Regions from separate parts of the Modestobacter sp. SSW1-42 genome, predicted to be linked through region 1. Evidence: predicted binding sites of a transcription regulator. Region 1 holds the regulator's gene; each other region holds the start of a gene.

Region 1 (10,498 bases):
CGCCGCCCTCGGCCGCGTCGTTGTCGCCGGGGGCGTCGCCGTCGTCGCCGCGCGGGGTGCCGCGGCCGGTGTCCTGGTCGGCGCCGCCCAGCGGGTTGCGCGGGACCGCGAGGCCGACCGGGTCGCGGCCCGGGTCGTCGAGTTCGCCGTCGGAGTTGGTGGCGGGGCTGGTCATCGTCGTCCTCCTCGGTGCGGGTGCGTCCCCCGCGACCTACCCGGCGCCACCGGAGCCAACCGGCGCGGCGGTGGCGTCGAGCGCGCGGGGCAGGTCGCGCATGCCCGGCAGCGGGCTGAGCAGCACCGGCAGGCAGGCCACGGCGCCACCGGCGGCGGCGACCCACAGCGCGGGCAGGACGCCGAGCCATTCGCCCAGCACGCCCCCGAGCAGCCCGCCGACCGGCATGGTGCCGAAGACGATGAACCGCACCGAGGCGTTCATCCGGCTCAGCAGCCGGGGCGGGCACAACCGCTGCCGGAAGCTGACCTGGGTGACGTTGTAGACCACGGTCGCCCAGCTGAGCACGAACCAGCCGGTGGTCAGCAGCACGACCGGGGCGCCCACCGCGGCCAGCGGCACGAACACGCCGGCCGCGGCGAAGACGACCGCCGAGAGCGGGATCGACCGGCCCTCGCCGACCCGGCGGGCGAACCGGGCCGCGGTGGCCGCGCCGAGCAGCCCGCCGACCGCCCCGAGGGAGAAGACCAGCCCCAGGGTCGCCTCGGACAGGCCCAGCGAGCGGATGACGTACAGCACGAGCAGGGCGGTGGTCATCGACCCGAACAGGTTGGCCGTGCCGGTGCAGGCCACGATCCGGCGCAGCAGCGGGTGCCGGACGACGAAGGACAGGCCCTCGGCGATCTCGGTGCGCAGCGGTCGCCGCGCCGCCCGGTCGGGCACCGCGTCGGGGGTGCGGATCCGGCCGATGAACAGCGCCGAGAGCAGGAACGAGGCCGCGTCCACCGCGATCAGCAGCGGGGCCCCGAGCACCCGCAGCAGCACGCCGGTGGCGCCCGGACCGGCGACCTGCGCCACCGCCCGGCTGGCCTCCAGCTTGCCGTTGCCGTCGACGAGCTGGTCGCCGTCGACCAGCGCGGGCAGGTAGCTCTGGTAGGCGACGTCGAAGAACACCGTGGCGGTACCGGTGACCGCGGCGACGACGAACAGCTGGCCCAGGGTCAGCAGGTCGGCCAGGTACGCCACCGGGAGCGTGGCCAGCACCAGGGCGCGGACCAGGTCGGCGGTGACCAGGACGCGCTTGCGCCGCCAGCGGTCGACCCAGGCGCCGGCGGGCAGCCCGATGAGCAGGAATGCGGCCGTCTCCAGCGCGGTGAGCACGCCCATCTGCAGCGGCGTCGCCTGCAGCAGGGTGACCGCGACGACCGGCAGGGCCAACAGCGTCACCTGGGTCCCGACCTGGCTGACCGTCTCGGCCGCCCACAGGTGCCGGAAGTCGCGGTGGCGCAGCAGGCTGCGGTCGGTGGTCACGGGCGCAGCCTGAGCATGGGATTGGGAAGTGTCAATCACTGCTCGGCGCGTCGCCCTAGGCTGGCCGCGTGAGCGGAGCTGCAGGAGAGGGGCGCCGGCGGGCCACCGACGCCGAGGCCCGGGCGCTCGCCTCCGCCGTCCGGCTGCGGATCCTGCGGCTGTGCCGCGACACCGCGCTCACGAACAAGGAGCTCGCCGCCCGGCTCGACCGCAACCCGGCCACCGTGCTGCACCACGTGCGCACCCTGCTGCAGACCGGGTTCCTGGCCGCCGAGCCCGAGCGCCGCGGGCCCCGCGGCGCTCGGGAGGTGCCCTACCGGGCGACCGGCAAGAGCTGGCAGATGGACGGCGCCGGCGGCCCGGGACCCCGGCGCGACCCCGCGCTGGGCGCCTTCCTCGAGGAGGTGGCCGAGGTGGGGGAGCGGCGGCTGGAGAGCACCCGGCTGGCGCTGCGGCTGACCGCGGCGGAGAAGGCGGAGCTCGAGGACCGGATGCAGGAGCTGCTCGACGAGTTCGTCGCCCGGCCCGCCGACCCGGACGGGCAGAAGTGGTCGCTCTACCTCGGGATGCACCCGGAGCTCTGAGGTGTTGTACCGGGCACGATGCAGACAACTCGCTCGCCCCGCACGCAGGGGCATGCCACGCTGGAGACGATGACGACAGCCCAGAACCGCGCGATCCTCGCTGACGCCGAGGCCCGGGCCGACAAGGCCGCCCGCTCGCGCGAGACCACACCCACCCCCGGCGAGTGGGACCTCCCCGGCGAGACCCCCGGGTCCTACGCCCTCGAGGAGCGCGGCGCGCTGCGCCGTGTCGCCGGCCTGTCCACCGAGCTCGCCGACGTCACCGAGGTCGAGTACCGGCAGCTGCGCCTGGAGCGCGTCGTGCTGGTCGGCGTCTGGACCGAGGGGACGGCGGTCGACGCCCAGCGCTCGCTGGCCGAGCTCGCCGCCCTGGCCGAGACCGCGGGCTCGGAGGTCCTCGAGGCGCTCGTGCAGCGCCGCGACAAGCCCGACGCGGCCACCTACGTCGGCTCGGGCAAGGCCAACGAGATCCGCGACATCGTCGCCGCGACCGGCGCCGACACCGTGATCTGCGACGGTGAGCTGACCCCCGGCCAGCTCAACCAGCTGGAGAAGGTGCTCAAGGTCAAGGTCGTCGACCGCACGGCCCTGATCCTCGACATCTTCGCCCAGCACGCGACCAGCCGGGAGGGCAAGGCCCAGGTCGAGCTCGCCCAGATGCAGTACATGCTCCCGCGCCTGCGCGGGTGGGGTGAGTCGCTGAGCCGCCAGGCCGGTGGTCGTGTCGCCGGCGGTGGCGGCATCGGCACCCGTGGCCCCGGTGAGACGAAGATCGAGACCGACCGGCGGCGCATCCGGTCGCGGGTCAGCAAGCTGCGCAAGGAGATCGCCGGCATGGCGACCGCCCGCACCACGCAGCGCAACTCCCGCGACCGCAACGCGACGCCGAGCGTGGCGATCGCCGGCTACACCAACGCCGGCAAGTCCAGCCTGCTCAACCAGCTCACCGACGCCGGTGTGCTCGTGCAGGACGCGCTGTTCGCCACCCTGGACCCCACGGTCCGGCGGGCGGAGACCCCCGACGGCCGGGAGTACACGCTCACCGACACGGTCGGCTTCGTCCGGCACCTGCCGCACCAGCTCGTCGACGCGTTCCGGTCGACGCTGGAGGAGGTGGCGGCCAGCGACCTGCTGCTGCACATCGTCGACGGGTCCGACCCCGACCCGCTGGGCCAGATCAACGCCGTTCACGTCGTGCTCAACGACATCGACGCGTCCTCGGTCCCCGAGCTGATCGTGGTCAACAAGGTCGACGCGATGAGCGAGGAGGACGTGCTCCTGCTCCGTCAGGCGCTGCCCGGCGCGGTGTGGGTCTCGGCCTGCACCGGCGAGGGCATCGAGGCGCTGCGCGACATCATCGCCGCGCGGCTGCCGCACCCCGCGGTCCACGTCGAGGTGCTGGTGCCCTACGACCGGGGCGACCTGGTCGCCCGGGTGCACCGCGACGGTGAGGTGCTCGAGGAGGTCCACGAGGCCGAGGGCACCCGGCTGGTGGCCCAGGTCGACGCCGGCCTGGCCGCCCTGCTGGAGCAGTACCCCGCGCCGGCCCTCGAGGCCTGAGCGAGGACCCTGCTGCCCGCCCCGGCAGCGGGACGACAGGGCCGTGCCGCACTGCGGCACGGCCCTGTCGCGTCTCCGGGGCCGGCCGTCGGGGCCGGTACGGTGACGCGGTGGCCAGGAGCGGAGCGTCGCGACCGCTGACCCGGCCCGGGGACGCCGCCGCGCCGGTCACCGGCACCGGCCGGCCGCCGTGGTGGCTGCTCGGCGCCGCCGCCGTCGTCCTGGTGGCGGTCACCGTCGACCTGCTCGCCGGGGGCGTCCTGGAGGCGCTGGACCTGCGGGTGTCCACCGTCGTCGACCGCTGGGACCTGCGCGACTCCGCCGCCTACTGGCCGGTCTGGGTGTTCACCCAGGCCGGGGGGCGCGGCACGGTGCTGGTCCTGCTGGCCGCCCTCGTCGCCTGGACCGCGGTCCGCCGGCGCACCTACGTCCCCGCGCTGCGCATCGTCGTGGCGCTGGTGCTGCTCACCGCCGTCGTCTACGCGTTCAAGTGGGGCACCGGGCGGACCGCCCCCGAGTACCCCGGCTCGTTCTTCCACCGGGGCGGCGGCAGCTACCCGTCCGGTCACGTGGCCAACGCGGCCCTGATGTGGGGGGTGGCCCGCTGGCAGGCCGTGGAGTTCGGGCTGCCGCCTTGGGTGCAACGGGCCTGCTGGCTGCTCGCCGTCGTCGGGCCGTTCGTCACCGGCGTCACGATGGTCGCGCTGAACTTCCACTGGGTCACCGACGTGGTGGCCGGGCTGGCCGTCGGCGTGCTGCTCTTGGGCGTGGTTCATGCGATCGACGCGCTGCCGGTGTCACGCTGGGCCCGTGCCAGAGCGGGCCGACAGCAGGGTTGACCGCGCCCGCCGCCGGACCCGGGTGGCCGGGGCGGCGCTGAGCGCACCCCTGGGCGCCCTGGCCGTGCTGCTGCCGGCGACCCCCGCCGCCGCCGACGACACCTACGGCGCGCCCACGACCCGGTGCGAGATCACCGACGAGCGGCTGCCGGAGATCTCCGGGCTGGTCGGGGTCGGGAACGCGATGCTCGCGATGAACGACGGCGGTGACCAGGCCGAGGTCTACGTGCTCGACGGCGCCTGCGCGGTCGGCGAGGTGCGCACCGCCGCGGTCGACCCCTACGACCCCGAGGACCTGGCGCTCGGCGCCGACGGCACCGTGTGGCTGGCCGACATCGGCGACAACGACCAGCAGCGGGAGACGGTCGCGCTGATCGGCCTGCGTCCCGACGGCAGCAGCACGCTCACCCGGCTCACCTACCCCGACGGCCCCCACGACGCCGAGGCGCTGCTGCTGGCCCCGGACGGGACGCCGTACCTGGTGACCAAGGAGGTGCTCGGCGCCAGCTCGGTCTACCGGCCGGCCGAGCCGCTGGCCGACGGGGTGACGCTGCCGATGACCCGCGTGCTCGGGATGGGCTTCACGCTCACCGGCACGCCCGGGGGACCGGTCGGGCGCGCCGGACAGCTGCTGGTCACCGGCGGCGCGGTCTCCGCCGACGGGCAGCGCATCGCGTTGCGCACCTACACCGACGCCTACGTGTGGCCGCTGGCCGACTCCGACGTCGCGGGGGCGCTGAGCGGGCCGCCGGTGCGGGTGGCGCTGCCGGACTCCCCGCAGGGCGAGGCGATCGCCTTCGCCGGCAACGACCGCGACCTGCTGGTGACCAGCGAGGACCTGCCGGCCGTCGTCACGCTGGTGCCGGTGGCCGCCGCCGCGGCCCCCGCCCCGGCCACGGACGCCGCTCCGGACGACGCCGCTGCCGCACCGCTGGACCTGGGGGGCGGCGTCAGCCCGGTCACCGCGGGGCTGATCGCGGCCGCCGTGGCCACGCTGCTGGTCTGGATCGGCGGCCGGCTCCGCCGTCGGCAGGGCTGAGCGAGGACCTCCTCGCCCCCCCCCGCCTCCTCTCAGGGGCCGCTTCGAGCCTGCGAGGAGTGGGGGAGAGGGCGTCCTCGCTCAGACCCGGCGCAGGACGGTGACGACGCGGCCGAGGACGGTGGCGTCGTCGCCCGGGATCGGCTCGTAGGCCGGGTTGTGCGGTATCAGCCAGACGTGCCCGTCGCGGCGCTTGTAGGTCTTGACGGTGGCCTCGCCGTCGATCATCGCGGCGACGATCTCGCCGTTCTCCGCGGTCGGCTGCTGCCGGACGACGACCCAGTCGCCGTCGCAGATGGCGGCCTCGACCATGGAGTCACCGGCGACCTTGAGCATGAAGAGCGTGCCGTCGCCGACCAGCTCGCGGGGCAGCGGGAACACGTCCTCCACGGCCTGCTCGGCCAGCACCGGGCCACCGGCGGCGATCCGGCCGACCAGCGGCACGTACGTGGGGGTGGGGGTGGTCTCGTCGGTGCCGGTCGCGGCGGTCGGCGTCTCGGCCGGGGACTCGGTCATCACGCTGGTCTCGCCCGGCATGCGGACGTCGAGGGCGCGGGGCCGGTTCGGGTCACGCCGCAGCCAGCCCTTGCGCTGCAGCACCGAGAGCTGGTGGGCCACCGAGGACGCCGACGACAGGCCCACGGCCTCGCCGATCTCGCGCACGGAGGGCGGGTAGCCGCGGCGGTCGATGGAGTCGCGGATGACCTCCAGCACGCGGCGCTGGCGCTGGGTCAGGCCGTCGCCGGCCTCCCCGCGCTCGGGGAACTCGCGGACGGCGGCGACCGCTCCGCTCCCCGCGGTGGTGGCGTCGGTGCCAGGGGCGTCGGTCGTCGTGCGGCTGCGCCGCGAGGACCTCGTGCCTCCTGCCGTGGGGCCGTCGGCCGCCATGTGTCCTCCTCGTCCGGCTGCCGGGGCAGCAGTTCCCGGTCGCTGCCCGGCACCGGAGGGCCGGGAGCAGTCCGGTCAGCGATCTCGGGTGCACGGTAGCGGGTCACACCGGTGTAGTTCAAACACCTGTTCGAAGGAGTCGCGCGTCCAGGGGTGGACTTGTCGGAGGGATGCGGTAGACATCGCACAGACGTTCGAATCGAACAGGCGTTCGAGGCGGCCGCTGCCTCGGGGGGACCGCCTGGGCGCACCGGGCGTCCGACGACGTCCCACCGCCAGACCTCCAGGAGTGCCCCCGATGGTCAGCCCACAGCTCGACACCCCCGTCCTCTCCGTGGTGCCCGTCCCCCCGGTCCCCGCCGCGCCCGTGCGACGGCCGGCCAGGCCCGTCGCCCGGGTGGCGCCGTCGTGCTCCGAGCCGCTCGCCGGCCGGGGGCCGCAGCCGGTCGCCCCGGTCACCGGGCGCCGCGACCCGGTGCGCCCCGGCGCCCGGCCGGCCCGGCTCGACGGCCTCGCCGCCGGCCGTCCCGTCCGGGGTGGCTGCGCGGTCGAGGCGCGCCCCGTCGTGCGGGTGCGCCGCCGGGGTGTCGACCGGCCGCCGCCGGCGCCGCTGCGGCTCACCGCCCGTGGCCGGCGGGTCGTCGCCGGGCTGTCGATGGCGATCGGGCTGTCGGTCGCCGCGGCCACCGTCGTCACCGTCGAGCTCGGGCGCGAGACCGGACTGCAGCTGGCCGGCTCGAGCACCGTCGTGGTGCGGTACGGCGACACGCTGTGGTCCATCGCGCGCGACGTCGCCCCCGACGAGGACCCCCGCGCCGTGGTCGACGCCATCGTCGAGCTGAACGGTCTGTACAGCGTCGACCTGATGCCCGGCGCGGAGCTCCAACTGCCCTGAGCCGCGCTCCGGCGACCCTGGGTCACACCGTCTCCCGGCGTGGCGTGGCGAAGTGCCTGGTGCGGGCGGTGCTGCTGCGACGAGGGGCGACGCGCCGGACCCCAGGGGTTGCACCTGTAGTGGTGCGGGGCTAACCTCACCCCAACATCTTGTGTGACAGAGGTGTAGTTCTTCTCCACAGGCGCTTCCCCAGGTCAGCCCCAGGACATCCACCGGATGTCCCCCGGGCGGTCCACAGGAGACGTCACCACGGTCGCCCCGGCGGCCCGCCGATCGAGGAGGTGCCCGGTGCGCTGTCCGTTCTGCCACAGCCCTGACAGCCGGGTCGTCGACTCGCGGGAGACCGACGAGGGCGCCACCACACGCCGCCGTCGGTCGTGCCCGGTCTGCGGCCGCCGGTTCACCACCGTGGAGGAGCCGGTGCTCGCCGTCGTCAAGCGCAGCGGCGTCAGCGAGCCCTTCGACCGCAACAAGGTCATCGCCGGCGTGCGCCGGGCGTGCCAGGGGCGCCCGGTCGACGAGGGGCAGCTCGCCGTCCTCGCCGCCAAGGTCGAGGACGCCGTACGGGCCACCGGTGCCGCCGAGGTCCCCAGCAACGAGGTCGGCCTGGCCATCCTCGGGCCACTGCGCTACCTCGACGAGGTCGCCTACCTCCGCTTCGCCAGCGTCTACCGCTCCTTCTCCTCCGCGGCCGACTTCGAGAAGGAGATCGCCGAGCTCAAGCGGCTCCGGCCCGAGGTCGCCGACAACGGTCCACCCGGCGACGACGCCGGGTCGCCGGCCGGCTGACGCCCCGCCCGCCTGCCGCGCACCGCCTGCCCGCTCCGCAGCTCACCGCCCGCCCACCCGGGCCCGCCCGCACCGCCGGGCACCTCCACCACCGGCTCCCGGCAACCGCCGACTCAGCAGCCATCCAGTTCAGCACGCCTCACCAGGGGAGCACGCTTTGACCGAGACAGCCGACCGCCTCTCTCCCAGCCGGAACCGCCGCACCGCAGGCAAGGCCCCCGTCCGGGGCAAGGGCCTGAAGGTCAAGCGGGTCTTCACCACCGCTGGGGTGCACCCCTACGACGAGGTCGTGTGGGAGCGCCGCGACGTCGTCATGACCAACTGGCGGGACGGCTCGATCAACTTCGAGCAGCGCGGGGTCGAGTTCCCCTCCGAGTGGAGCATCAACGCCACCAACATCGTCACCACGAAGTACTTCCGTGGTGCCGTGGGCAGCCCGCAGCGCGAGACCAGCCTGCGCCAGCTCATCGACCGCGTCGTGCTGACCTACGGCGCCGCCGGTCGCGAGCACGACTACTTCGCGTCCGAGGCCGACGCCGAGGTCTTCGAGCACGAGCTGACCTGGATGCTGCTGCACCAGGTGTTCAGCTTCAACAGCCCCGTGTGGTTCAACGTCGGCACCGCCTCGCCGCAGCAGGTCAGCGCCTGCTTCATCCTGGCCGTCGACGACACGATGGACTCGATCCTGAACTGGTACCGCGAGGAGGGCCTGATCTTCAAGGGCGGCTCCGGTGCCGGCCTGAACCTCTCCCGCATCCGCTCCTCCAAGGAGCTGCTGTCCTCCGGGGGCACGGCCTCCGGCCCCGTCTCCTTCATGCGCGGCGCCGACGCCTCCGCCGGCACCATCAAGTCCGGTGGCGCCACCCGCCGCGCGGCGAAGATGGTCGTGCTGGACATCGACCACCCGGACATCGAGGAGTTCATCGAGACCAAGGCGCGCGAGGAGGACAAGATCCGCGCGCTGCGGGACGCCGGGTACGACATGGACCTCGGCGGCAAGGACATCACCAGCGTCCAGTACCAGAACGCCAACAACTCCGTCCGCGTCAACGACGAGTTCATGCGCGCGGTCGAGAACGGCACCGAGTTCGGCCTGCGGGCCCGCTCCGACGGCTCGGTCATCGAGACCGTCGACGCCCGCGAGCTGTTCGGCAAGGTCACCAAGGCCGCCTGGGAGTGCGCCGACCCGGGCATCCAGTACGACGACACGATCAACGACTGGCACACCAACCCCGAGACGGGGCGGATCAACGCCTCGAACCCGTGCTCGGAGTACATGAGCCTGGACAACAGCTCGTGCAACCTGGCGTCGCTGAACCTCATGAAGTTCCTCAAGGACGACGGCACCTTCGACTCGAAGAACTTCGTGAAGGCCGTCGAGCTGATCATCACCGCGATGGACATCTCGATCTGCTTCGCCGACTTCCCGACCGACCCGATCGGTGAGACCACCCGCGCCTACCGCCAGCTGGGCATCGGCTACGCCAACCTCGGCGCGATGCTGATGGCCACCGGCCACGCCTACGACTCCCGTGGTGGCCAGTCGCTGGCCGCGGCGATCACCTCGCTGATGACCGGCACCGCCTACCGCCGCTCGGCCGAGCTGGCCGGCGTCGTCGGTGCCTACGACGGCTACGCCCGCAACGCCGAGGCCCACGCCCGGGTCATGCGCAAGCACGCCGCGGCCAACGACGCGATCCGCCCGGTCGGTGCCGACGACGCCGACGTGCTGAAGGTCGCCACCGCCCAGTGGCAGGAGGGTCTGGCCATCGGCGCGGAGAACGGCTGGCGCAACGCGCAGGCCTCCGTGCTGGCCCCCACCGGCACCATCGGCTTCATGATGGACTGCGACACGACCGGCATCGAGCCGGACTTCTCGCTGGTCAAGTTCAAGAAGCTGGTCGGCGGCGGCTCGATGCAGATCGTCAACCAGACGGTGCCGCGGGCGCTGAAGAGCCTGGGCTACCAGGACGAGCAGGTCGAGGCGATCGTCGAGTACATCGCCGAGCACGGCCACGTCGTCGACGCCCCGAGCCTGCGCCCGGAGCACTACGAGGTCTTCGACTGCGCGATGGGCGAGCGGTCCATCTCCCCGATGGGCCACGTCCGCATGATGGCCGCAGTGCAGCCGTTCATCTCCGGCGCGATCAGCAAGACGGTCAACATGCCCGAGTCGGCCACGGTCGAAGAGGTCGCCGACATCTACTTCCAGGGCTGGAAGATGGGCATCAAGGCGCTGGCCATCTACCGCGACAACTGCAAGGTCGGCCAGCCGCTGTCCGGCGGCAAGGGCAAGAACGACGGCACCAAGGACGAGGTCGCCGTCGCCGAGACCGCCCCGGCGGCCACCGCCCTGGCCCACCCGGTGCGCAAGCGCCTGCCCAAGAAGCGCACCAGCGTCACCACGTCCTTCAGCGT
Region 2 (10,498 bases), on a different contig from region 1:
ACGCCTCCGGCGCCGCCTTGCGCAGCTGCTCAGCCCGGGCGGTCTTCGTGCGGGTGTGGAAGTGGTAGACCGTGCGGCCGGTGGTCAGCCGCAGCGGGTACTCGTCGTCCGGCTCCTCGTGCGCCGGAACGTACGGCGCCCCCTTGAGCATCGCCCGGCCGGCCGGGTTCATCGCCCGGTGCTCCTGCTCGCTCACCGAGGCACCGGTGAGGAGGTCCTGCCCGTACGTCTCGGCGTAGTCGGTCTCGGTCGGGAAGACGCCGTCCTCGTACAGCCGCTGCGTGCCGTCGGGGTGCTCGTCGTTCACCGGCCACGGGATGCCGCTGCCGCCGCGCAGCCGGTCGTAGCTGAGCCCGGTGTAGTCGCACGGCCGGCCGCGGGTGCACTCCTTCCAGGCCTCGAACGCCTCCTCCGGGTGCGTCCAGGTGAGCAGCGGGCCGCCGTCCCGGTTCGTGAAGCCCATCCGGCGCGCGTAGTCGAGGAAGATGTCGAAGTCAGGCTTGGCCTCGCCCGGCGGCTCGACCGCCTTGTCGCAGATGTGCACCGTGCGGTTGACGTTGGTCATCGTGCCGGTCTTCTCACCCCACCCGGCCGCCGGCAGGACGACGTCCGCGAGCCGGGCCGTCTCGGTGAGGAACACGTCCTGGACGACGACGAACGTCTGCTCACCGGCCAGCGCGCGGCGGATGCGGGCCGAGTCGGGCATGGACACCGCGGGGTTGGTACCGGAGATCCAGAAGAACTCGATCGAGCCCTCCTCGACGTAGCGGAACAGCTGCGAGGCGTGCGTCGGCGGCGCCCAGTGCGGGATCGTCTCGGCCTCGACGTTCCACAGCTGCGCGAGCTGTTCGATGTGCGCCGGATTACCCCAGTTGCGGAAGGCCGACATGTCGCCGTCCGCGCCGGTCTCGCGGGTGTTCTGCGCGGTGGGCTGGCCGTTCATCTGCAGGATGCCCGCACCCGGGCGGCCGAGCATGCCGCGCAGCAGGTGCAGGTTGTTGACCTGGCAGGCGGCGGCGGTGGCCTGGTTGGACTGGTAGAAGCCCTGCAGCACGGTCGACAGCACGCGGTGGGTGGTGCCGAACACCTCGGCCGCGCGCTCGAGGTCGGCGGGGGAGACGTCGCAGATGTCGCCGGCGTGCTGCGGGGTGTACGGCTCCACGATCTGCGCCAGCTCGTCGAACATGATCGTGTGCGCGGCGACGTACTCCTCGTCGACCCAGCCGCGGTGGATCACCTCGCGGACCAGCGCGTTCATCGCCGCCTGGTTGGTGCCCGGCCGCACGGCCAGGTGGACGTCGGCCTCGCGGGCGACCGGGGTCAGCCGCGGGTCCATGCAGACGATGGCAGGTCGGTCCGGGCCGTGCAGGCGGTCGAGCACCCGCATCCACAGCACCGTCTGCGTCTCGGCCATGTTGTGGCCGTACAAGAAGATGGCCTCGGTGGATTCGATGTCGGCGTAGCTGCCGGGCTGGCCGTCGCTGCCGAAGGTCTCCTTCAGGGCCGCTCCGGCCGTCGCGGTGCACAGCCGGGTGTTGCCGTCCATGTGCGGGGTGCCGACGCCGGCCTTCCCGAGGACGGCGAGGGCGTAGTACTCCTCGGTGAACAGCTGACCGGTCGTGTAGAAGCCGTGCGACAGTGGCCCCTTCTCCTGCAGCAACCGTTTCGACGTCTCCACGATGCGGCCCATCGCGGTGTCCCAGTCGGTCTCCACCAGCTGGCCGTTCTCGCGGACGAGGGGGCGGGTCAGGCGGTCGCCGGACCGGCTCCAGTTCCAGCTGCCGTAGAGGCCCTTGGGGCCCAGCCGGCCGTGGTTGACCAGGTCGACGCCACGGCCACGGACGCCGACCATCTCGCCGTCCTTGACGGCGATGTCGACGGCGCAGCCGTTGCTGCACAGCACGCAGCCGGCCTGCACCCAGTGGTCGACGTCGTCGGTGCCGACGGCGGGGTCGAGGTGGGTGTCGATCCGCACCGGCCAAGGGGTGTCGATGGCGTGCGGGGTGCGCGTGCCCCAGATGTCCGCGATGCGGTCCATGACCAGCCTCTGCTGCCGTGCGGGCCCCGCCTGCTCAGGGCGTGGCCTGCCTGCCCGTCAGGTGGCGCAGTGAAACCGGTTGCGGGCGGCCGGCCGACGCGGAACGGGGTGCTGTGGACGTCCGGTCATCCGGCTCGGTGGCGTCGTCGGCCCGTCGATGTCAAGACCCGTTCGACATCTGTGGACAAGCCGCTGACCTGCGAATTCAGGTGGTCCGGGCCGGGGTCGAGCGGTATCCTCCGTACAGGTGTTCGAACGCGTCGGGAGGTGTCGTGAGCGAGTTGCAGTCGGCTCTGGACGCGCTCGCGGCCGAGGACCTCCATGCGTTCACGAACGGTCAGACCCTCGAACGGACGGCGTCGCTGGTGCAGCTGGCCAACCGGGTGGCGGCCGAGCTCACCCGCACGGTGCGGCACGGCGAGCTGACCCAGGCTGCCGAGCGCGACGGGCTGCGCACGATGCGCTCGTGGCTGATCGGGCACGCCCGGCTGGCGCCGAAGGACGCGTCGATGATCGTGCGCTCGGCGCGCCGGCTGGAGCACGTCCCGGCCGTCGCCGCCGGGTTCGCCGAGGGCGAGGTCAACGCCGCGCAGGTCGACCTGGTGGTCGGCGCGGTCGGCCCGACCGAGCTGGTCCGGGCCGCCGAGCAGGGCGTCGACCTGGCGGCCTTCGACCGCGACTGGGCGACGATCGCGGCGGGGGCGCCGCACGACGTGCTCAAGGTGGCGGTGCGGGCGTTCGAGGACGCCCTCGACCCGGACGGCGCGGAGCCGGACCCCACTGAGGGGCGCCGGCTGTCGATCGCGAAGCACGCCGACGGCAGCGTCACCGGCCGCTTCGACCTCGACGCCGTCGGCGGGGAGAAGGTGCAGGCCGCGATCGAGTCGATCGTGCAGGCCGCCCGCCCCCAGGGCGACGAGCGGACGCGTGCGCAGCAGAACGCCGACGCGCTCGTGCAGCTCTGCGACAACCAACTTGCCGCAGGCGGCCTGCCGCTGCTCCGCACGGTGAAGCCGCACGTCGTGGTGACCATCGACCTCGACGACCTGGTCGACCCCGCCGACGGCCCGGGAGCCGCCGACCTGGGCTTCGGTGCGGTCGTCTCCGCCGCCCGGGCCCGCTACCTCGCTTGCGACGGCAGCATCTCCCGCATCGTGATGGGGCCTGGCGGCGTCCCACTCGACCTGGGCCGCGACCACCGCGTGGTCACCCCCGGGCTGCGCAAGGCGGTCGAACGCCGGGACGGGAGCTGCGTCTTCGCCGGGTGTGAGGCCCCGACGCACTGGTGCGACGTCCACCACCTGGTCCACTGGGCGCACGGCGGCGAGACGAGCCTCGAGAACTCGGCGCTGCTGTGCGAACGGCACCACACGAAGGTCCACCACGGGTTCACCGTCGAACGAGATCCCGGCGGGCGATGGCGCACCCACCGGCCCGACGGTACCGAGATCCTGCTCGGCCCCCTGCTGCACTGACCGCCGCACCCGGCCCCGGCGTGCGCGCGCGACAGGCCGCGAGGCTCCCTGCCGGTGCTGAGCCTTGCTACCTTCTCCGGGTCGTGATCACAGCCGCTGCGGCTGTCGCGGCGAGACGAGCGTCGAGGGTGTCCAGCGGTCCGCGCACCCACCAAGGGGGAGCCGGACATGGAGTTCTCGATCGAGGTGCTGGCCCCACCGGGGCGCGGACCGGTGATGCGCGTGCACGGCGAGCTCGACACGGAGAACGCCCCGCAGCTGGGGCACTGCGTCGAGCGGCAGCTGGCCCTCTCGCCGGCGACGCTGGTCATCGACCTCACCGGGACCACGTACCTGGACTCCCGCGGCGCCCGCGAGCTCGCCCTCGCCGGACGGCGCGCCACCGCGGCGGGCACCGCGCTGACCGTCGTCTGCCCCCGCGAGAACCGGCGGCTGTGGCGGGTGTTCGACCTGCTGGGCCTCGACAGCGCCGTCACCATCACCGACGGGCAGGACGGACGCACCGGTGGCGAATGAGCTGACCGAGCAGGCCCTGCTCGCCTGCGCCGACGAGCCGATCGCCGTGCCGGGCGCGATCCAGCCGCACGGCGCGCTGCTCGCGGTCACCGAGCCCGACCTGCAGGTCGTCGTCTCCTCCGCCGGCGCCGCCGGGCTGCTCGGCACCGACCCCGCCGGCCGGACGCTCGCCGACCTGCTGGACCCTGCCGACCTCGCCCGCCTGCGCGCCGGCCTGGCCGGCGACCTCGCCGAGGTCAACCCGCTGCGCGTCCACCTCGGCGGCGGGGACGTCGACCTGGTGCTGCACCGCGCCGACGGGCTGCTGCTCACCGAGTGGGAGCCGGTCAACGGTGCGCAGGAGGCCGGGGTCGCCTGGCACCGGCGGCTGCCCGCGGTGCTGCAGCGGCTGTCGGCCGCCGCGACGCTGGAGCAGCTGACCGAGGTCCTGGCCGACGACGTCCGGGCGCTCACCGGCTTCGACCGGGTGATGGTCTACCGCTTCGACGCCGACTGGAACGGCGAGGTGCTCGCCGAGAGCCGCCGCGCCGACCTCGAGCCGTTCCTCGGGCTGCACTACCCGGCCAGCGACATCCCGGCCCAGGCCCGCGCCCTGTACGAGAAGAACTGGCTGCGGCTCATCCCCGACGCCCGGTACCGCCCCGACCCGCTGCTGCCGGCCGCCACCCCGACGACCGGGCGACCGCTCGACCTGTCGGGGTCGGTGCTGCGCAGCGTCTCGCCGATGCACCTCGAGTACCTGGCCAACATGGGCGTGGTCGCCTCGATGTCGGTCTCGCTGCTCGACCGCGGGAGGCTGTGGGGGCTCATCGCCTGCCACCACTACAGCGGCCCGCACCGCCCCTCCTACACCGACCGCACCGCCGCGGAGTTCCTCGGCCGGACGGCGTCCCTGCTGCTGCCCACCACGGTCGGCGCCGGTGACGCCGAGCGCCGGGTGAGCGTGGCCCAGCGGCAGGCCGAGCTGGTCGCCGCGCTGGGGCGCTCGCCGCGTGACCCGGCCGCCGCGCTCACCAGCGGGCCGGTCACCGCGCTGGACCTGCTGCCCGCCGCCGGCGCCGCGGTGCGCGTGCAGGGCCGGCTGCACCTGCTCGGCGAGACCCCGCCGGCCGACCGGGTCGTGCCGCTCGTCGAGCAGCTGCTCGCCGCGCAGGTGCCGGCCACCGACGTCGTCTCCCGGGTGGTGCCCGGCGCCGCCGACCTCACCGACTCCGCCAGCGGCGCCGTCGCGGTCGCGGTCGCCGGCAGCCCCGGCGACTTCCTGGCCTGGTTCCGCCCCGAGACGCTGCGGGAGGTGACCTGGGGCGGTGACCCGCACACCGCCAAGGTCACCGACGGCGCCGCCGGCCCGCGGCTGAGCCCGCGGCGGTCGTTCGCCCGGTGGAGCGAGACCGTGCGCGGCACCTCCCGGCCGTGGCGCGAGCACGAGGTGGCCGCCGCCCGCACGCTCGCCGCGACCGTGGGCGACACCGTGCTGCACCGCGTCGAGCGCGACAGCCGGCTGGCCGCGGTGCTGCAGCGCGCGCTGCTGCTCGAGGAGCTGCCCAAGGTCCCCGGGCTCGGCCTGGCCGCCAGCTACACGCCCAGCGAGCAGGACGTCGTCGGCGGCGACTGGTACGACCTGGTCCTGCTGCCCGGTGGCGCGGTGGCGGTCGTGCTGGGCGACGTTGCCGGCCACGGGCTGGGCGCCGCCGCCGTCACCGCCCAGCTGCGGCACGCGCTGCGCGCCCACCTGCTCCGCGACCTGGGACCGGCGGCGGCGCTGAACGGGCTCAACCAGCTGGTCGCCGCGCTGCTGCCCGGCGAGATGGCGACCGCGGTGATCGCCGAGGTCGACCCGGCCACCGGGCGGGTCACCGTGGCCAACGCCGGGCACCTGCCGCTGCTGCACGTCACGCCGGCGGGCGCGGTGCACCCCGAGGTCCCCCGCGGGCCGGCGCTCGGGCTGCTCGACACCTCCGACTACCGCCAGACCGAGCTGCAGCTGGCCGCCCAGGACTGCCTGCTGCTCTACAGCGACGGCCTCGTCGAGCAGCGCGACTCCGACCTGCCCGACCGGCTCGCCGCGCTGCGCGAGGCCGCCGCCGGCGACGCCGACCCGCGGGCGCTGGTCGACCGGGTGCTCGCCGCGCTCGCGCCCACCACCGGCGACGACGTCACCCTGCTCGGCGTCCGGCGCGGCTGAGCTCCCCGGTCAGGAGACCGCGGCGTCCTGCTCGTCGGCTGCGGCGAGCAGCACCTCGACGCCCTGCGCGCGCCAGCGCGCGGTGTCGGGCCCGTCCTCGGTGACGAGGAGGTCGATCCCGGACGGCGGCAGCACCAGGTGCGGGGCGACGCTGTCGTGCTTGCTGCTGTCGGCCAGCACCGCGGTGCGCCGGGCCGCCCGCGCCATGGCGGTCTTGACGTCAGCGTCGTCGGCGCTGACCGAGGTGGCGCCGGCCTCGGGGTCCAGCGCGCACGCCCCGAGGAACGCCCAGTCGGCGCGGTGCCGGGCGAGGGCCGCGACGGTGGCCGAGCCGCTGAAGTAGCGCGAGTGCCGGCTCCACTGCCCGCCGGCCACGGTGAGGTCGACCTCGGGGTCGGCCTCCAGCAGCAGCGCGACGTCGAGCGAGGTGGTGACCACCGACAGCGGGCGCACGGTCAGCGCCCGGGCGAAGGCGAGCACGGTCGACCCGGCGTCCAGGACGAGCGTGTCGCCGGGCTGCACCAGGTCCGCGGTGGCCGCGGTCGTGGCGATGGCGTCCTTCGCGGCGGCGGAGACGTCCGCACGGTCGGCCCAGGCCATCCGGGCGGGGTCCAGCAGCACCGCGCCGCCGTGGGTCTTCTGCAGGTGCCCGGCGTTCGACAGGACGCGCAGGTCGCGGCGGACGCTGTCCTCCGACACCGCGAGCAGTGCGGCCAGCTCACCGACCTGCACCCGGCCGTTGCGGTGCAGCTCGTCGAGGATCCGCGCCTGGCGTTCCCGCGCGAACATGCACGCTCCGTTCTGACGTCTGCTGAGTCTTGCTTGACTGTGCTGGAGTCTGCCCGATTCACTGCCGCTCATGCAAGGACCAGCAGGATCTGTCGTCCGGACCACCTCGCCGGTCACGCTCGCCGTCGCCGGCGTCGTGGGCTTCCTCGTGCTGGGCGCGCTGGCCAGCGTCCTGGGGCCGACGCTGCCGCGGCTGCGCGCGGAGCACGGGCTCGGCCCGGCCGCGGCCTCCTGGCTGCCGGCCGCGTTCTCGGCCGGGTCGGCGCTGGGCGTGGGCCTGGCCGGCGTCCTGCGGGGCCGGTGGGCGCTGGCGCCGCTGCTCACCGGCGGCGCGCTCACCCTGGGCGCCGGCTGCGCGGCCGTGCCGCTCGCGCCCGGTGGGGGAGCGGTGGCCGGGGCGCTGCTGCTGGCCGGCGTCGGGTTCGGCGTGGTCGACCTGCTGCTCAACCTCACCCTGGCGCGGTCGTTCGGCGCCGGCAGTGGCGCGGTGCTGATGGCGGTCAGCGCCGCCTTCGGCGTCAGCGCCGTCCTCACCCCGGTGTTCGTGGGGGCGGCGCCCGAGGACCTCGTCGCGCCGTTCGGCGTCTGTGCGGTCGGCGCCGTCGCGCTCGCCGTCCTCGCCGCCCGGCTGCGCACGGCCGGGCGACCGGCGCCGGCGGGGGGAGCAGCCCGTCGGCACCCGGCCGGGGAGGCCGTGGTGGTCGGTCTGCTGGCCGCGGTGCTGCTCGGCTACGTCGCGGTGGAGGGCGGCGTCGCCGGGTGGGAGACCACCCACCTGCTGGCGACCACCGACCTCACCGACGGTCAGGCGGCCCGGGCCGTCGCGCTCTTCTGGCTGGGCCTCACGGTGGGCCGGCTGCTCGCCGCACCGCTCGCGCTGCGCCACCACCCCAGCCGGCTGGTGGTCGGCTCGCTCGTCGGCGCCGGCCTGGCGCTGGCCCTGGCCTCCTCCGCCCCGCTCGCGGTGGCGGCCTACGCGCTGGCCGGGCTGTGCCTCGCCCCGGTCTTCCCGGCGGTCATCGCCTGGCACGCCGACCGGGTGCCCAGCGGGCGGGGCGCCACCCTCGTGTTCGCGGTCGGGCTGGCCGGTCCGCTCGTCACCTCCCCGGTCATCGGCGCGGTCGCCGAGGGCGCCGGCGCCGCCACCATCCCGTGGGTGCTCGCCGCGCTGGCGCTGGCCGCGGCCGGTGGCGCCCTCGTCCTGGTCGGGCGCCGCAGCCCTCGGACGCCGGGCCCGGCCGGGGTGCAGGTGATCCTGCGGGACCCGGCCGGGCACGTGCTCCTGCAACTGCGGGACGACGACCCCGCCATCCCCTTCCCGGGCGTGTGGGCACTGCCCGGCGGGCACCTGGAGGACGGCGAGCTGCCGGTGGCGTGCGCCGTCCGGGAGCTCCGCGAGGAGATGGGGCTCGAGCTGCCGGCGAGCGCGCTGCACCACGTCGTGTCGCGGGAGCGGTCCTACGACTACGAGCACACCTGGTGGGCGGCTCTCGACGTCGACCCGGCGACGATCGTGCTCACCGAGGGGCAGGCCGTACGCCTGTTCTCACCCGCCGAGATCAGCGGCATGACCCTGGGCTACGAGGACGGTGCGGTGCTCGCCGGGTTCTTCGCCGAGCACGCGGACCGCCCCTGACGGCGTCACCAGCCCACGGCGCCGTGCCGGTCGGTGAACGTGCCGGTCGGGCCGTCGGCGCCGATGGTGGCCATCGCCACGATCGCGTCGGTCCCCTCGGTGACCGTCTGCGGGCCGGAGTGGCCGTTGAGGTCGGTCGCCGTGTAGCCGGGGTCGACCGTGTTGACCCGCAGCTCGGGCAGGAACTGGGCGTACACCGAGGTCAGCATGTTCACCGCCGCCTTGCTGGCCGAGTAGCCCAACGTGGGCAGCGAGTGCTCGATCCGCGTCTCGTCGCCGCGCACGGTGAAGGAGCCCAGCCCGCTGGTCACGTTGACGACCACCGGCGCCGCCGACTCGCGCAGCAGCGGCAGGAACGCGTGCGTCGTCCGGACGATGCCGACCGTGTTGGTGTCCAGGACCGCCAGCACCGCCGGGCCGTCGAGCTCGTCGACGCCGGCGAACGGACCGGAGATGCCGGCGTTGTTGACCAGCACGTCCAGCCCGCCGAAGCGCTCGCGGACCGTCTCGGCGGCCGCGGCCACCGACGCGTCGGAGGTCACGTCGACCTCCACCCACTCCACGCCGAGCTCCTCGGCCGCCTGCTGCCCGCGCTGCGGGTCGCGGGCGCCGATGACCACCCGGTGCCCGTGCTCCTTCAGTCGCCGGGCCGTCTCGTAGCCCAGGCTCTTGTTGCCGCCGGTGATCAGTGTCGTCGTCATGGCGAGAACGGTGCGCCCGTCCGGGTGGGGTCAGGTAGGCGCGTCCGACCGTATGACTGCCGGTACCACCCAGGCGGCCGACGCTGGACGACGATGGGCGGCATGGCGGATCGAGGCGACTTCGCGGCGCTGCTGCGCGCATGGCGGGAACGGCTGCAACCGGCCGCGGTGGGCTTCCCGGCGGGCAACCGTCGCACCAGCGGGCTGCGCCGCGAGGAGGTCGCGCTGCTGGCCGGCGTCTCGGTCGACTACCTGGTGCGGCTGGAGCAGGGCCGCGCCGACCGGCCCTCGGTGCAGGTCGTCGCCTCGCTGGCCCGGGTGCTGCAGCTGTCCGACCTCGAGCGCGACCAGCTGCACCTGGCCGCCGGCCTGCCGGCCCCGCTGCCCACCGCCGTCCCGACGCACATCCCGGCCAGCGTGCAGCGGCTGCTCGCCCGCCTCCCGGACGTCGCCGTCGGCGTGTGGACGGCGCACTGGACGCTGCTGACCGCCAACGCGGCCTGGCGCTCGCTGCTGGGGGAGATCAGCCCCGGCACCAACCTGGTCGTCGCGCACTTCGCCGGCCGCGAGCCGGAGGTCGTGTGGGCCGACGGCGACCGCGAGCGGCACGAGCGGGCGCTGGTCTCCGACCTGCGGACCGCCCTCATCCGCTACCCCGACGACCCGTCGGTGCGGGCGGTGCTCGCCCGGTGCCAGTCCTTCGACCGCTTCCGGCAGCTGTGGGACGAGGGCACCGTCGTCGAGCACCGGTTCCAGTCCAAGACGTTCGTGCACCCGCTCGTCGGGCAGCTGACGCTGGACTGCGACGTCTTCACCGCGATCGGCACCGACCTGCGGATCGTCGCCTACACGGCCGAGCCGGGCACCGAGGACGCGTCCCGGTTCGACCTGGTCCGCACGCTCGGCACGGTCGAGGTCGCGCCCGGCTGACCCGGGGTCAGCGCGGACAGCAGGCGGAGCGCCTCGGCGGAGCGCGAGCCAGGGGCGGCCTGGTAGACGACCAGCACCTGGTCCTCGGCGTCGGCGACGGTGAACTTGTCGTAGCGCAGCTCGAGGTCGCCGACCTGCGGGTGCGCCAGCCGGTACACCCCGCCGCCGGGGTGGCGGCGCACGTCGTGCCGCGCCCAGAGCCGGCGGAACAGCTCACTGCGCACCGAG
Region 3 (10,498 bases), on a different contig from region 1:
GAGCAGCGCGGTCCACTGGGCGCCGCTGCCGGGACCGAGGTCGGCGTCGAGCCGGTCGGCGATCTCCTCGCGCCGGCCGGGCACCGAGGTCGTCGTACCGTCGGCGAAGCGGTAGGCGACGGCGGGGTCGAGCCGCTGGAGGGGGAGGACGTCGTGCAGCGGGGCGCCGGTGGCGGCGAAGAGGTCCTCGAACACCTGGGGGAGCGTGACCAGGCTGGGGCCGGTGTCGAAGCCGTGGCCGTCGCGGGACACCCAGCCGAGCTTCCCGCCGACCTGCGGCGCCTGCTCCAGCACGGTGACCGCGTGCCCGCCGGCGGCCAGCCGCGCGGCTGCGGCCAGCCCGCCCAGCCCGGCACCGACGACGACGACCCGGGCCACGGAGCCCACGGTAGCCGCGTGCCCGCGCGGTCCTGCGCGCGACGGCACGTCGCCGGCGGGCGTCGCTGCGTGCACACGGCGGCTGCGCTGTCCTGGGGGACGGCAGGCATCGACTTCCGGGCGCGGGTCGGGGTCAGAAGGGCGGGAGTTCGTCTGCCCGGTGGTCCGGCGGTGGCGGCCCGGGCTCGGGTTCCTGGTCGGTCGGTGGTGGTCGTCGGAGTCCGGGTGGTCGGGTGGTGCGGGTGATGCCCGACGGTGTGGTGACGTGCAGGGTGCCGTCGTCGGTGAGGCGGAAGTGCCAGCCGCGGGCGAAGGTCTTGAGCCGATGGTGGCTGCGGCACAGGCAGCAGAGGTTGGTGCAGTCGGTGATGCCGCCGGCACCGTGTGCGTGGACGTGGTCGAGGTCGGCCCAGCCGACGCGCTGGCCGCAGTTGGGGAAGCGGCAGCGCTGGTCGCGGGTGGTGACGAAGGAGCGCTGCTTGTCGGTGGGGGAGTAGGCGTCGGTCGGTGGCGGCGGCCCGAGGACCGGGCAGCTGCATCCACCGCCGGTGTCCGCGGCGGTGTAGCCCTCGGTCGTGGCGGCGTCGGTGGGTGAGGCCGTCTTGGTCGCAGTAGAGCTCGCCTTCGCCGCCGAGGCGAGCGCGCCGCCTTCGCGGCGGCCGGTGTTCGTCGTGAGGGGCGCGGCGACTTCTCCGTCGGGGTGAGCCGAGCTGACGCGGCGGGCCAGCCGCGTCAGCTCGGCCGGCGTCGCGGTGGCCAGCAGTCGTCCGTCGGGGCCGGTGATCGCGTAGGTGAGGCTGCCGCCGTCGGGGGCGGTGAGGCCGAGGGCACCGACGCGGGCGAGCAGTTCAAGCAGGTGCGCGGAGGTGATCGGCAGCCCGTTCACCTCGCCGTGCTCGCCCGTGGCGCCGGTGAGGGAGCCCAGGCTCGCGGTGATCCGCAGGTCCGCGGCGATCAGAGGCAGCCCGTTGTCAGCCGGGCGGCGGATCAGCGTGGACAGGACGTGAGCCCGCAGCGCTCCGATGGGCCGTTCGTCGCCGTCGGACTTGAGCATCCGGGCGAGCTGGTCGATCAGGTCGTGGCACTCCACGGCCTCGTCGGTGGGCAGGTCGGCGGCCAGGGTGGACCGGCCGTCGACGCCTGAGGGGTAGACGTGCACGTCGGCGGTGCGCTCGGCGTCCTTGCGCCGGGCCTCAGCGGCAGCCTCGTCCAACTGGAGCATCACAGCGGTGGCGCGGTCACGGAGCCGGTACACCGACATGTTCTCGGCGTCGGGCAGAAGTGCGTCCTCGACTTGCCCGGTGATCTCGGCGGACGTGTGAGCCAGTACGTCGGCCAGGGCGTCGGCGCGGCGTTCGTCGATGTCGCCGCGCTTGAGGGCGGCGAGCGTGGCGGGCAGCTTGTGCCGCCAGGTCATCGCCCGGCGCAGGCGGTGTGCGGCGGTCCCGCGGCCCAGGTTGAGGATCAGTGACAGCTCGGCCAGGAAGAACTCGCTGACCTCCGGCTCACCCTCGGGCGTCCACCCCGGCCGCCGCGCGCCAGGCCCGTCCGGATCACCCGACGCCGGCCGCTGCGCAGCCAGGCCGAGGATGAGCTCCGCCTCCTCGGCGGCGTCCATCGCCCGCCGGCGCTGCAGAGCGATCAGCTCATCGGCCAGCCACTCCTGCGGCCACACCGACCGGTCGGGCAGCTCGTCCCAGCCGTCGACCACGGACCCGCCGGGGCGCGGCGGGTACGCGGTCGACGTCATGGACCGAACATACGTTCGGGGTGCGACAGTTCTGGCCGGTCGAACAGGCAGCTGCCCCACGTCCTGACGGGCTGCCGTCAGGACGTGGGGCGCGGTACTGATCCGTCGGGCAGGAGCCGGCCGTGCGCCGTCCGGTCCGGTCCGCGCACCATGCGGATCTAGGCGAGCCCCTCCGACGCCTCGAGCACCGCGCGCTCGCCGTCGGCGGCGAAGCCGTTGCGCTCGTAGAAGCGGCGGGCGCGCGAGTTCTCCTCGGCGACCCAGAGCGAGGCGGGCCGGTCGGCGAGGACGGCGTCGAGCAGGTCCTGGCCCAGTCCGCTGCCGTGCCGGGCCGCCCGCAGGTACAGCGACACCAGTTCCTCGTCACGCGCCGGAGGGGTGTCCCGGCTGGGCGCGGTCTGGGCGAAGCCCACCACCTCGCCGTCCACCTCGGCGACGACGACGGGCGGGGTGGCCGGGTCGGCGAGCAGCTGTGCCCAGTTGGCGGTGAACCGCTCGGCGGAGCGGGCGGCGAGGAACTCGGGGGAGAGCAGGCCCGCGTAGGTCTCCCGCCAGCAGGCGAGGTGGCAGGGACCGATGCCGGCCGCGTCAGCGGCGGTCGCGGGGCGCAGGGTGGTCACCACGGTCGGATCCTCCCAGGGGTGCAGGCGCGGACGGCGGGGTCCGCGCCTGCACCGGGGTCAGTGCGCGTCCCGCCGGCTGAACAGGACGACGCCGGCGCCGACCACCACCGCCGTCACCACGGCCATGACGATGCCGCCCTGCAGGTTGGTCACCAGGTACTCGATGACCTTCGTGTTGCCCTGGGTGTCGAACTCGTCCGTGTAGATGGTCAGCTCCAGCCCGTCGGGCATGACCAGCCCCGCCGCGTTGGTGGTCAGCAGCCACGGCTGCCAGGTGGGCCGGAACCCGGAGATCGCGCCCTCCACCACGGCGAAGTAGACGAACCCGACGCCCAGCGCCGCCCCGGTGTTGCGCACCAGGTTGGTGAGGCCGAAGCCGAGCAGTCCGGCGAGGAGCGTGAGCAGCGCGCCCCGGGCCTGGGTGGCGAGCATGTCCGGCCAGAAGCCGTCGGGCACGGGGACGCCGTCACCGGCCACCGCCTGCCAGATGCCGGCGGTCGCCAGCCAGGCGAGCTGGGCGGCCACCCCGACGAGCAGCGTCGCGACGGCGACGACGGCGATCTTCGCGCCCATCACCCGCGGCCGGCGGGTCTCCCAGAACAGCAGCGCGACCATCGACCGGCTCGACCACTCGGCGCCGACGAACGTGGCCCCGATCAGGAACGCCAGCACGGCCGCCGCAGCGGCGACCGACACCGCACCGGTCATGCCCTCGCCGGACAGGGAGTACGGCGCCGGGTCCAGGAACCAGCTGAGCTCCATGTCCTCGGCGGTCATCACCGGCCCGCAGAGTTGGTCGGCCGGGACGTCGGTGGGCAGGTTCGGGTCGGTCAGGCACTGCTCGCGGCCGATGCTGCTCTGCTCGACGCTCTCCTGGAGCTGCTCCTGCGCCGCGGCGAGCCGCTCGGGCGTCGCCTCCCGGTAGTTGACCAGGCCGAGGGCGGTCACCGCGATCCAGGCGAGCACCGCCAGGCCCAGCAGGACCTGGACGAAGCGGCGGGCGCGGAAGCGGTGCGCCTCGGCCCGCAGCAGGCCGCCGAAGCGGCCGGCCGGCACGGTGGCGGGGGCCTCCGTCGGGGTCAGGACGGCGCTCATGCCGGCTCCGCCGTCAGCGCCAGGAACGCGCTCTCGAGGTCCGCTGCCACCGGTGTGAGCTCCTCCAGGTAGTGACCGTGTTCGGCGAGCACCCGGGTGACCTCACCCGGTGCCGCGACGGCGGACACGAGCAGCCCGTCGTCGGTGGGGCCGACCGTGTAGCCGGCGGCGGCGAGCACGGCGGCGGCGGCCGCCCGGTCGGGCACCCGCAGCCGCACGTCGCCGGACGAGCGGCCGGCGAGCACCTCGCGCACCGGCCCGGCGGCGATGCAGCGGCCGCGGGCCATGATCGAGACGCGGTCGGCGACCTGCTCAATCTCGGCCAGCAGGTGCGAGCTGAGCAGCACGGTGGTCGACCCGTCCGCCCCCAGCCGGCGGATCAGCTCGCGGACGTCGCGGATGCCGGCGGGGTCCAGGCCGTTGCTCGGCTCGTCCAGGATCAGCAGCCGCGGCGCCTTGAGCAGCGCGGCCGCGATGCCCAGCCGCTGCTTCATGCCGAGCGAGTAGCCCTTGAACCGGTCGTCGGCGCGGTCGCGCAGCTCGACGATCTCCAGCACCTCCTCGACCCGGGTGCGCGGCAGCCCGGCGGCCTCGGCGAGCAGCCGCAGGTTGCGCCGACCGGAGAAGCCGGGGAAGAACAGTGGCGTCTCCACCAGTGCGCCGACGCTGCCGATCACGTCGGGCAGGCCCTCGGGCACCGGCCGGCCGAGCAGCCGTACCTCGCCGGCGTCGGGGCGGATGAGCCCGAGCAGGACCCGGATGGACGTCGTCTTGCCCGACCCGTTGGGGCCGAGGAAGCCGTGCACGCCGCCGGACTCGACCACCAGCTCGAGGTCGTCCAGCGCCTTCTGCGGGGGCTTGCCGCGGCGGGCGTAGGTCTTGGTCACCGCGTGCATCTCGACGGCTGGCACGAGGCCTCCTGGACGAGGGTGGGCTGGTCGGGAGCACCGTGGCACAGCTCGTGCCCGGGTGGGCCCGCTGCGCGCCCGTGTCCGCGAGTCCTGGCCGGATCGGTTCCGGAGTGACCACCCTGGCAGGCTGCGCGGGTGGTCTCCCTCCCCGCGCTGGCCCGTCGGACCGACGCCGCACTCCGTGGACTGGCCTCCCGCGCCGCGCGCCGGGCCGGGTGGACGCCGGCCGTCCTCGCCCACCCCGGCTACGGCAGCGGCGGCCGGGTCCGGGTGCTCGGCCGGGTGCTGCTCGCCCCGCCCGGCGCCTCCCCGGCCGAGCGGCGCGCGGTGCCCGGCTGGCAGCGCTTCCTGACCCTGGAGAGCCCCCGCACCGAGGTGACCGTCGAGGTCGGCGGGCTGCGCACCGCCGTCCGCAGCGACGACGACGGCCTGCTCGACGCGACCCTGTCGCTCGACCTGCCCGACGTCGGTGCGCTGCCGGTCGTCTTCCGCGCCGGCGACCGCTCGGCCACCGCGACCGTGCACCTGGCCTCGCCCGACGCCGCCCGGGGCGTGGTCTGCGACATCGACGACACGGTGCTGGTCACCGGGATCGCGACACCCCTGCGCGCCGCCTGGCGCACCTTCGTGCTGCCGATGCAGCGGCGGGAGCCGGTGCCGGGGATGGTGCGGCTGCTGCGCGAGCTGACCTCCGGCGCGCCGCACGTGCCGGTGGTCTACCTGAGCAACGGGCCGTGGAACCTGGCCGGCCCGCTGGCCCGGTTCCTGGAGACGCACGGCTTCCCGCCCGGCGCGCTGCTGCTCACCGACTGGGGCCCGACGCCGACGCGCTTCTTCCGGGACGGGCAGGCGCACAAGCGGACCTCACTGGAGCGGCTGGCCGCCGACCTGCCCGGCGTGCGCTGGACGCTGGTGGGTGACACCTCCGAGCACGACCCCGCGCTGTACGGGGAGTTCGCCCGGGCCCGGCCCGACCGGGTGCGCGCCGTCCTGCTGCGCGACACGACCGGCCCGGCGCGGGTCGAGCACGTCGGCGAGGTGCCGGTGGTCTACGGCCCGGACGGCGACGCCATCGCCGCGACCCTGCCCGGCTGAGCGAACGCCCCGGCCAGCGCCGCGTCGGAGGCGGCCAGCGCCTGCCGGTCGAAGGTGCTGCTGGAGGCGACGAGCTCGGCCGCGCCGGTGCGCTCGAGGAGCTCGGCCAGCCGGCGCTCCACCTGGGCGGCGGTGCCCGCGATCGCGCCGGCGGCGGTCTGCTCGGCGTACTGCCGCTGCCGTGGCGTCCAGGTCCGCTCCCGGACCACCGCGACCGGCTCGAGCGGCGGGAAGGCGCCGGCCGTGCGCGCCTGCGCCATGGCGAACGCCTCGGGCAGCAGCAGGTCGGCGGCCTCGGCGGCGGTGTCGGCCACCAGGACGTCGAGACTGACCGACACCCGCGGCTCCGGCGCCTGCGCACTGGGCCGGTACGAGCCTCGGTAGGCGGCCAGCGCGGCCAGCCCCGGCTCGGGGTCGCCGGCGACGCCCAGCAGCGGGCCGCCCACGATCACCGGCAGCCCGAGCTCCGCGGCCACCGCCAGCCCGCGCCCGGTCGCCAGCACGTGCAGCGGGACGGCGCCGGCCGGGCGCGGGTGCAGCGTCACCTCCGCCTGCCCGGTGAGGAAGGCGCGCAGCTCGGCCAGGTCGGCGGCGAAGTCGGGCTCGTCGGCCGACCGCAGCGCGCGGCGCACCGGCGGGGTGAAGCCGGGGGAGCGGCCCAGCCCCAGGTCGACCCGGCCGGGCGCGAAGGCCGACAGCGTGGCGAACTGCTCGGCGACCACCAGCGGCTGGTGGTGCGGCAGCATGACGCCCGCCGACCCGAGCCGGATGCGCGTCGTCCGGCCCGCGAGGGCGGCCAGCAGCACCGCCGGTGCCGACCCGGCCACCCCCGGGACGCCGTGGTGCTCGGCGACCCAGAACCGCTCGTAGCCCAGCCGCTCGGCGCGGACCGCGCGGTCGACGGTGCCGGTCAGGGCCGCGGGCTCGGGCTCACCCGCGCGCGTGCGTGAGCGGTCCAGGAGCGAGAGGTGCATCAGAACGCGTACCGGACCCGCAGCCACGGGGCGTGCTGCGCGATCAGCTGCTGCAGCCGGTCGACGCCGGCGCGCTTGACGTCGTTGCGGTAGCGGACGTTGAGCATGCCGTTCTGGCTGACCTTGGGCTGCTGCAGCTCCGGACGCCACAGCAGGTCCTCGGCTTGCGGGTGCCAGCCCAGGTTGACCTCGTGCAGCTGCTCGTTGTGGGTCAGCATGATGATCTCGGTGGCCGCCTGCGCCTTGGTGGCGTCGGACAGCGCGTCGTCCAACTGCCGCAGCAGCGCCGTCCAGTCCGCCTCCCAGCCGTCGCGCAGCACGACGGGGGAGAAGTTGAGGTGCACCTCGTAGCCGGCCTCGACGAAGTCGTCGATCGCGGCGATCCGCTCGTCGACCCGGCTGGTGCGGACGTCGAGCAGGTGTGCGTCGGCGTCGGGCATGAGGGAGAACCGCACGCGGGTGCGGCCCTGCGGGTCGAGGTCGAGCAGCTGCCGGTTGACGAACTTGGTGGCGAAGGAGGCCTTGGCGGTGGGCAGCGCGCGGAAGGTGGCGACCAGGTCGGCGATGTTGTCGCTGACCAGCGCGTCGACCGAGCAGTCGCTGTTCTCGCCCAGGTCGTAGACCCAGTCGAACGGGTCGCACTCGTTGGGTTCGGGCTTGACGCCCTGCCGGTCGACGTGGCGGCGCACCGCCCGGGTGATCTGGTCGATGTTGGTGAAGACGGTGATCGGGTTGGCGTAGCCCTTGCGCCGCGGCACGTAGCAGTAGGCGCAGGCCATGGCGCAGCCGTTCGCGGTGGAGGGCGCGATGAAGTCCGCCGACCGGCCGTTGGGGCGCACGGTGACCGACTTCTTCACCCCGAGCACCAGCGTCTCGGTCTTGACCCGCACCCAGCGCTCGACGTTGCCCTCGTTGCCGTGCAGGTCGGGGATCTGCCAGTGCGAGGGCACCTCGACGACCTCGGCGTCGGGGAAGCGGGCCAGCACCTGGCGGCCGCGCGGGGAGGCGGCGGCGGCCGGCTCGGCGTAGACGGTGCGCACCTGCAGCAGCCGGCTGTCCACGGGGACCTCGGCCGGCTCCAGGTCGTCGAAGAGGGTCAGCGCGTCGGTCACGGCAGGTGCAGCGCCGCCGGGCCGGGGGCTGTTCCACCGCGCGGCGTGGCGCTGCCCCTAGGCTCGCACCGCTCCGCCGTCCCCACCTGGAGGTCCCTCTCGTGCTGGCCAGCATCGGCTACGCCGTCGCCTACACCGGCGTCGGCATCGTGCTCCTCGTCCTGGGCGCCCTCGTCCTGGACCTGCTCACCCCCGGCCGCCTGGCCCGGCACATCTACGAGGAGCGGTCGGTCAACGCCGGCATCGCCCTCGGTGCGGTGTTCCTCGGGCAGGGCGCGATCGCCTTCACCACCATCTGGACCAACGGCACGGCCGGCTTCGGCGATGCGCTGCTCGACACGATCGTCTTCGGCCTGGTCGGCATCGCGCTGCAGGTGGTCGCCTTCCTCGTGCTCGACGTGCTGACCCCGGGCAAGCTCGGCCACCACCTGGTCGAGGTCGGCTTCCACCCGGCCAGCCTGGTGAGCGCCGCGTCGACGCTGGCCGTCTCGGCGATCGTCGTCGCCTCCATCTGGCCCTGAGGGTCGCCCGCCCGCGGGCGGGCGACCCTCAGGCGCGGCCGGCGAGGACCTGCTCGTAGACCTGCACGGTCTGCTGGGCGATCGCCGGCCAGCCGAACTCGGCGAGCACCCGCTCGCGGCCGGCGCGGCCCATCTCGGCGGCCCGCGCGGGGTCGGCGAGCAGCTCGGCCATGCGGGCGGCCAGGCCCGCGGCGAACGCGGCCGGGTCGTCCTCGGTGTAGGGCACCAGCAGCCCGGTGCGGCCGTCGTCGACCACCTCGGGGATGCCGCCCACGGCGCTGGCCACGACCGCCGTCCCGCAGGCCGCGGCCTCCAGGTTGACGATGCCCAGCGGCTCGTACACCGACGGGACGACGAAGACGGTGGCGCCGGTGATCAGCGGGACCAGCTTCTCCCGCGGCAGCATCTGCTCGATCCAGACGACGCCGGAGCGGCGGGACTGCAGCTCGGCGACGGCGTCGGCCACCTGCTGGCGCTCGGCCGGGGTGTCGGCGGCGCCGGCGCACAGCACCAGGCCGGCCTCCGGCGGCAGCTGCTCGGCCGCGGCCAGCAGGTGCACGAGGCCCTTCTGCCGGGTGATCCGGCCGACGAACAGCGCATAGGGCCGGTCGGGGTCCACCCCCAGGTCGCGGACGACGTCGGGGGCCTCGACCGGGCGGTAGGCCTGCGCGTCGACGCCGTTGCCGACCACGAACACCTTCGCCGGGTCGAGCTCGGGGTAGACGTCGAGCACGTCGGCCTTCATGCCGCGGCTGACGGCGATCACCGCGTCGGCGGCGAGGTAGGCGGTGCGCTCGACCCAGGAGGACAGCCGGTAGCCACCGCCGAGCTGGTCGGCCTTCCACGGCCGGCGCGGCTCCAGGGAGTGCGCGGTGACGACGTGGGCGCTGCCGTGCACCAGCTGGGCGAGGATGCCCGCCGAGTTGGCGTACCAGGTGTGCGAGTGGACCAGGTCGACGCCGGCCAGCGCCGCGGCGATCTCGACGTCCACCCCGACCGCCTGCAGCGCGCCGTTGGCCGCCTGCAGCCCGCCGGGCACGGCGTAGCCGGTGGCGTCGTCGCCGGGGCTGCCCGGGGCCCGTGGGCCGCCGAAGCAGTGCACGTCGATCTCCGGGCCGGCCTGGAGCCCACGCAGGGCCGCCACGAGGTGCTCGACGTGCACCCCCGCGCCCCCGTAGACGTCCGGCGGCCATTCCCTCGTCACCACTCCCACGCGCACGGAACTCACCCTAGGTGGTGGGAGCCGCGGCCGCGCCACGGTCAAGATCGGGCAATTCCGCGTGACTCGGGTTACGTTGCGCCCATGCGTGGCGGCCCCAGAGTTCTCGGAATCGTGTTGGCAGGTGGTGAGGGCAAGCGGCTTGCCCCGCTCACCCAGGACCGTGCGAAGCCCGCGGTGCCCTTCGGGGGCAACTACCGGCTCATCGACTTCGTCCTGTCGAACCTCGTGAACGCCGACATCCGGCGGATCGCGGTGCTGACCCAGTACAAGAGCCACTCGCTGGACCGGCACATCACCACGGTCTGGCGCATGTCGACCCTCCTGGGCAGCTACATCACGCCGGTCCCGGCCCAGCAGCGGCTCGGCCCGCGCTGGTACACCGGCAGTGCCGACGCCATCTACCAGAGCCTCAACCTCATCTACGACGACCGGCCCGACATCGTCGTCGTCTTCGGTGCCGACCACGTGTACCGGATGGACCCGGCGCAGATGATCCAGCAGCACCTGGACTCCGGCGCGGGCGTGACCGTGGCCGGACTGCGGGTGCCCCGCAAGGAGGCCACCGCCTTCGGCGTCATCGACGCCGACGCCGACGGCAAGGTCGTGCAGTTCCTGGAGAAGCCGGCCGACCCGCCCGGCCTGCCGGGCAGCCCCGACGAGACGTTCGCGTCGATGGGCAACTACGTCTTCACCACCGACGCGCTGCTCGAGGCGCTGCGCCGGGACGCCGAGGACGAGGACTCGGTGCACGACATGGGCGGCTCGATCATGCCGATGATGGCCGAGGCCGGCGACGCCTACGTCTACGACTTCTCCA

What was found. The regulator LexA, encoded in region 1, represses DNA repair genes until DNA is damaged. The targets are predictions, from matches to a motif close to TCGAACANNTGTTCGA.
Region 2: a site for LexA is predicted at 2,278-2,293, ahead of ACGBYP_RS01540 (DUF222 domain-containing protein). Genes of this name have one in related genera too.
Region 3: a site for LexA is predicted at 2,132-2,147, ahead of ACGBYP_RS00755 (DUF222 domain-containing protein). Genes of this name have one in related genera too.

The regions. Positions count from the first base shown of each region.
Region 1 covers NZ_JBISCA010000005.1:375,755-386,252, reverse strand. The annotation lists gene ACGBYP_RS19025 (hypothetical protein) at 1-175, opposite strand, end outside; gene ACGBYP_RS19020 (MFS transporter) at 212-1,486, opposite strand; gene ACGBYP_RS19015 (ArsR/SmtB family transcription factor) at 1,555-2,070, shown strand; gene hflX (GTPase HflX) at 2,140-3,630, shown strand; gene ACGBYP_RS19005 (phosphatase PAP2 family protein) at 3,741-4,469, shown strand; gene ACGBYP_RS19000 (hypothetical protein) at 4,441-5,508, shown strand; gene lexA (transcriptional repressor LexA) at 5,590-6,396, opposite strand; gene ACGBYP_RS18990 (LysM peptidoglycan-binding domain-containing protein) at 6,695-7,291, shown strand; gene nrdR (transcriptional regulator NrdR) at 7,580-8,080, shown strand; gene ACGBYP_RS18980 (vitamin B12-dependent ribonucleotide reductase) at 8,238-10,498, shown strand, end outside.
Region 2 covers NZ_JBISCA010000001.1:302,166-312,663, forward strand. The annotation lists gene ACGBYP_RS01535 (molybdopterin oxidoreductase family protein) at 1-2,038, opposite strand, end outside; gene ACGBYP_RS01540 (DUF222 domain-containing protein) at 2,311-3,513, shown strand; gene ACGBYP_RS01545 (STAS domain-containing protein) at 3,682-4,029, shown strand; gene ACGBYP_RS01550 (SpoIIE family protein phosphatase) at 4,019-6,214, shown strand; gene ACGBYP_RS01555 (DeoR/GlpR family DNA-binding transcription regulator) at 6,224-7,003, opposite strand; gene ACGBYP_RS01560 (MFS transporter) at 7,074-8,639, shown strand; gene ACGBYP_RS01565 (SDR family NAD(P)-dependent oxidoreductase) at 8,645-9,340, opposite strand; gene ACGBYP_RS01570 (helix-turn-helix transcriptional regulator) at 9,443-10,270, shown strand; gene ACGBYP_RS01575 (helix-turn-helix domain-containing protein) at 10,186-10,498, opposite strand, start outside.
Region 3 covers NZ_JBISCA010000001.1:144,691-155,188, forward strand. The annotation lists gene ACGBYP_RS00750 (phytoene desaturase family protein) at 1-378, opposite strand, end outside; gene ACGBYP_RS00755 (DUF222 domain-containing protein) at 512-2,128, opposite strand; gene ACGBYP_RS00760 (N-acetyltransferase family protein) at 2,287-2,751, opposite strand; gene ACGBYP_RS00765 (ABC transporter permease subunit) at 2,809-3,846, opposite strand; gene ACGBYP_RS00770 (ABC transporter ATP-binding protein) at 3,843-4,757, opposite strand; gene ACGBYP_RS00775 (App1 family protein) at 4,893-5,852, shown strand; gene ACGBYP_RS00780 (MsnO8 family LLM class oxidoreductase) at 5,807-6,826, opposite strand; gene ACGBYP_RS00785 (spore photoproduct lyase family protein) at 6,826-7,938, opposite strand; gene ACGBYP_RS00790 (DUF350 domain-containing protein) at 8,040-8,459, shown strand; gene glgA (glycogen synthase) at 8,488-9,678, opposite strand; gene glgC (glucose-1-phosphate adenylyltransferase) at 9,793-10,498, shown strand, end outside.